One region of the Cupriavidus sp. 05T42 genome, then DNA from elsewhere that is predicted to be linked to it. Evidence: predicted binding sites of a transcription regulator. Region 1 holds the regulator's gene; the other holds the start of a gene.
The links. The regulator LexA, encoded in region 1, represses DNA repair genes until DNA is damaged. The targets are predictions, from matches to a motif close to ACTGTATNNNNATACAGT.

Region 1 (2,201 bases):
GCAAGCTTCGTCATGGCATTCAGCGCAATCTGCCGTTTCCCATCAGAAAATGGATGACGCTACGGGATCTGCGCCGTGGCCGCTGCAACCGCGTGCCGGTGGAGCCGGGCAGCGTCTATGTCTTCAACGGCTTTGTGCTCCAGCATGCCAACCTTGATGTGGAAGTTGGCGAGCGCCGGTCGTTGCTGATTCACTACTACGACCCTGGCTACTCGGCGGGTCTGAGCGGGACCGTGCGGGGCGTGCGTATGCTGTGGGACCGTCTGCGCAAGAACATGACTGGCATGTATCCTGGTACCTGATCCAGCCGGGGAGGGCGAAAAAAAACCGGCACTCGGCGGGGTCGACAAGTTCCGGTTTCGCGCATCGGCGCCAATGCGCCGGTACTACGGATGCGCGCCATCGAGTGTAAAGCACCTCTCACGATGAATTAAACGTTCTCTTAATTTCACGTGGTGGGCTCGCAACTGCACTATTTACAATGATTTGGGCGACGCGGCTCCGCCGCTAGCGGTTCATGCGTCCAGTTTGTCGGGCATATCCGCAAGTTCCAGCATCCGGCAGATTGCAGCCATGCTGCCGACCATCGTACGACGCTGGGCGCCCTGGTAGACGCGCACGCCCTTGGTTTGGCGGAACGGCACGGGCTTGACCGGGCGGCGGGAAGCGGTGTGGTTGACTGGCAGCATGGCGGCACCTCGAAGTTTGCGACAGCAGGAGTCCACGCCCGTCGTCCGGAGAGAACGGGGCGGCGTTGGCAATGCAAAACTGGGGACCAGGACAGGCGGCCGCCCGTCCGGTCTCGGAAGTCAGAAGCCCGAGGAGCGGATTAGCCCGACGGCGATGCCTTCCAGCGAAAATTCCTCACGGCCGGCCTGCACCACGATATTCTCGAAATCCGGGTTTTCGGCGATCAGCTCGATCATGTCGCCGCGCCGCTTCAGGCGTTTGACGGTCACATCGTCGCCGATCCGCGCGACGACGATCTTGCCGTTGGCGGCTTCGCTGGCTTTCCTGACGGCGAGCAGGTCGCCGTCGAGGATGCCGGCATCGCGCATGCTCAGGCCCCGCACGCGCAGCAGGTAATCAGGTCGATCATCAAATACCGAGGCGTCTACCTGGTACTGACGGTCGATGTGCTCTGCGGCAAGGATCGGGCTGCCTGCGGCCACGCGGCCCACGAGCGGCAGCGTCAGCTGCATCACGCCGGCCATCGGCAGCGAGAACTGGTCCGTCATCTCCGAATCGCTACGTGCCACCTTGAGGCGGATGCCGCGCGACGCGCCTGGCGTCAGCTCGATCACGCCCTTGCGGGCCAGCGCTMGCAGGTGTTCCTCGGCAGAGTTGGGCGAGGAGAAACCGAATTCGGACGCGATCTCGGCACGGGTCGGCGGAATGCCGGTGTGCCGGATCGTGTTGCGGATCAGGTCGAAGATCTGCTGTTGCCGGGGTGTCAGGGTCGCCATGGGTCGCCGGTCTCTCGTGGTGCCGAAGCACTGTATGTTTAAACAGTATGCTGTGATTTTATACAGTATCGAGTGAAGTGCAAGCACAATTTGCAGTGGCGATGTGGGGCATGCGCGACACCCGGCGGACTCCAGTGCGCCCGGCGACACGGGTTTGCGAGAGCGGCGGTCCTCGGCGTGCCACCAGTTACAATCGCCTGCACCACCCGCTCACTCGCTCGATTTTCTCGCTATATGTCTACGTCATTGCCCCGCATCGTCGTGCTCGCCACCGGCGGCACCATCGCAGGCTCGTCCGCCAGCCCCGCCAGCAGTGCGCAGTACCGCGCGGCCACCGTGCCGGTCTCGTCGCTGATCCAGGCCGTGCCTGCGCTGGGCGAGGTGGCCCGTGTGGAGACGGAGCAGGTGGCCCAGATCKACAGCAAGGACATGGCCTTCAGCCTGTGGGCGACGCTTGCCGCACGGGTGGCGCATTGGGTCGCGCAGCCCGATGTGGTGGGCGTGGTGATTACCCACGGCACGGACACGCTTGAAGAAACGGCGATGTTCCTGCACCTGACGCAGCGGAGCGCGGTGCCGGTGGTGCTGACCGCGGCAATGCGCCCGTCCACGTCGCTCTCGGCCGATGGTCCGCTGAATCTGCTCGACGCAGTGCGCGTGGCGGCAAGCCCGGATGCGCGCGGGCAGGGCGTGCTCGTGGTCCTGAACCAGGAAATTCATGCGGCCCGCGATGTC
Region 2 (2,201 bases), on a different contig from region 1:
CTCGCGCACCTGCTGGGACAGCACGATGGCGCTGGCCTCCAGCGCGCGGTCGAACGGACCGTTGGCGATGGATTTGGCGACGAGGTAGGTGACCGCAATGCTCATCGGCCAGAGCAGCAGCAGCGGGGCGAGCATCCAGTCGAGGATCTCGCCGAACAGCGAGCGCGGGGAGGGATGGGCGGACGATTCTTCCAGGTGCGGCAGGGCGTCGGCCAGCGCGGCGTCCTCCGCCGCGGCGTCGGCCAGGGTCGGCAGGGGCGGCGGCGAGTTGGGCAGGGGGGGCAGGGCCGGCGGGCGGCCCCAGCGCAGTCTCAGCAGGCGCATGCCGCCCCCGGATCAGCCATGCGCCGCCATCACCGGCTGGAACTTCTCCAGGCAGTAACCCAGGCCGCGCACCGTGGCGATGCGGATGCCACCCACTTCGATCTTCTTGCGCAGCCGGTGCACATAGACCTCGATGGCGTTGTTGCTGACTTCCTCGCCCCACTCGCAGAGGTGGTCCACCAGCTGTTCCTTGGAAACCAGCCGCCCGCTGCGCGTGAGCAGGATCTCCAGCAGGCCGATCTCGCGTGCGGACAGGTCCAGCATCTGCTCGTTCAGATAGGCGATGCGGCCGACCTGGTCGAAGGCCAGCGGCCCGTGGCGCATCAGCGTGGCGCCGCCGCCCGCGCCGCGCCGGACCAGCGCGCGCACGCGCGCCTCCAGCTCGGACAGCGCGAAGGGCTTGGCCATGTAGTCGTCGGCGCCCAGGTCCAGGCCCTTGACCCGCTCGTCCACGCCATCGGCGGCGGTCAGGATCAGCACCGGCAGCATCGCGCCGCGCGTGCGCAGGCGCTTGAGCACCTCCAGGCCGGGCATGCGGGGCAGGCCGAGGTCCAGGATCAGCAGGTCGAAATGCTGGGTCGACAGGGCCGAATCGGCTTCCACGCCGTTGGCGACGTGGTCGACGGCGTAGCCGGAATGCCGCAGCGAGCGCGTGAGCCCGTCTGCCAGCACGTCGTCATCTTCCGCAATCAGAATGCGCATGGTTGTCTCCACCCTGTTGCCAGCATCGCACGCCACGCGGTTGCGGAACCGGTGGGGCTTGCCAAGCATACTGTTTTTTTATACAGTACCCGACATTCCGCAGGCTGCCTTGTGGGCAGCGGGGTCGGGTCGCACGCCAGATCACTTTTCAGGCCGATTTCCGTCGGAAATCGCTTAAAAATCAGGCGTCGCGCCGCATGCGGCCTATTTATACACCATTGACTGAAGGACGACCATGGACGACAAGAAGGCCGGCGCCGGCGTGAGCGCTGAGAAGCAGAAGGCGCTTGCCGCCGCGCTCTCCCAGATCGAGAAGCAGTTCGGCAAGGGCTCGATCATGCGTCTGGGCGATGGCGAGATCGAAAAGGACATCGAAGTGGTGTCGACCGGCTCGCTGGGGCTCGATATCGCGCTGGGCGTCGGCGGCTTGCCGCGCGGCCGCGTGGTGGAGATCTATGGTCCGGAATCGTCGGGCAAGACCACGCTGACGCTGCAGGTGGTGGCCGAGATGCAGAAGCTGGGCGGCACCTGCGCCTTTATCGACGCGGAACACGCGCTGGACGTGAACTACGCCGGCAAGCTGGGCGTGAACGTGGGTGAACTGCTGATCTCCCAGCCGGACACCGGCGAGCAGGCCCTGGAAATTACCGACGCCCTGGTGCGCTCGGGCTCGATCGACCTGATCGTGATCGACTCGGTGGCCGCATTGGTGCCGAAGGCCGAAATCGAGGGCGAAATGGGCGATTCGCTGCCCGGCCTGCAGGCCCGCCTGATGAGCCAGGCGCTGCGCAAGCTGACCGGCACCATCAAGCGCACCAACTGCCTGGTGATCTTCATCAACCAGATTCGTATGAAGATCGGTGTGATGTTTGGTTCACCTGAAACGACCACCGGCGGCAATGCGCTGAAGTTCTACGCCTCGGTGCGCCTGGACATCCGCCGCATCGGCTCGATCAAGAAGGGCGACGACGTCATCGGCAACGAGACCAAGGTCAAGGTGGTGAAGAACAAGGTGTCGCCGCCGTTCCGCGAGGCATTCTTCGACATCCTCTACGGCCAGGGCATTTCCCGTCAGGGCGAGATCATTGACCTCGGCGTGGATGCCAAGATCGTCGAGAAGTCGGGCGCGTGGTACAGCTACAACGGCGAAAAGATCGGCCAGGGCAAGGACAACG

Region 2: a site for LexA is predicted at 1,096-1,113, ahead of recA (recombinase RecA). Genes of this name have one in related genera too.

What each region holds. Positions count from the first base shown of each region.
Region 1 covers NZ_JBFTLH010000006.1:330,010-332,210, forward strand. The annotation lists gene AC1EJR_RS11135 (hypothetical protein) at 1-302, shown strand, start outside; gene AC1EJR_RS11140 (hypothetical protein) at 516-689, opposite strand; gene lexA (transcriptional repressor LexA) at 810-1,466, opposite strand; gene AC1EJR_RS11150 (asparaginase) at 1,659-2,201, shown strand, end outside.
Region 2 covers NZ_JBFTLH010000008.1:229,619-231,819, forward strand. The annotation lists gene AC1EJR_RS13635 (sensor histidine kinase N-terminal domain-containing protein) at 1-324, opposite strand, end outside; gene AC1EJR_RS13640 (response regulator) at 337-1,026, opposite strand; gene recA (recombinase RecA) at 1,262-2,201, shown strand, end outside.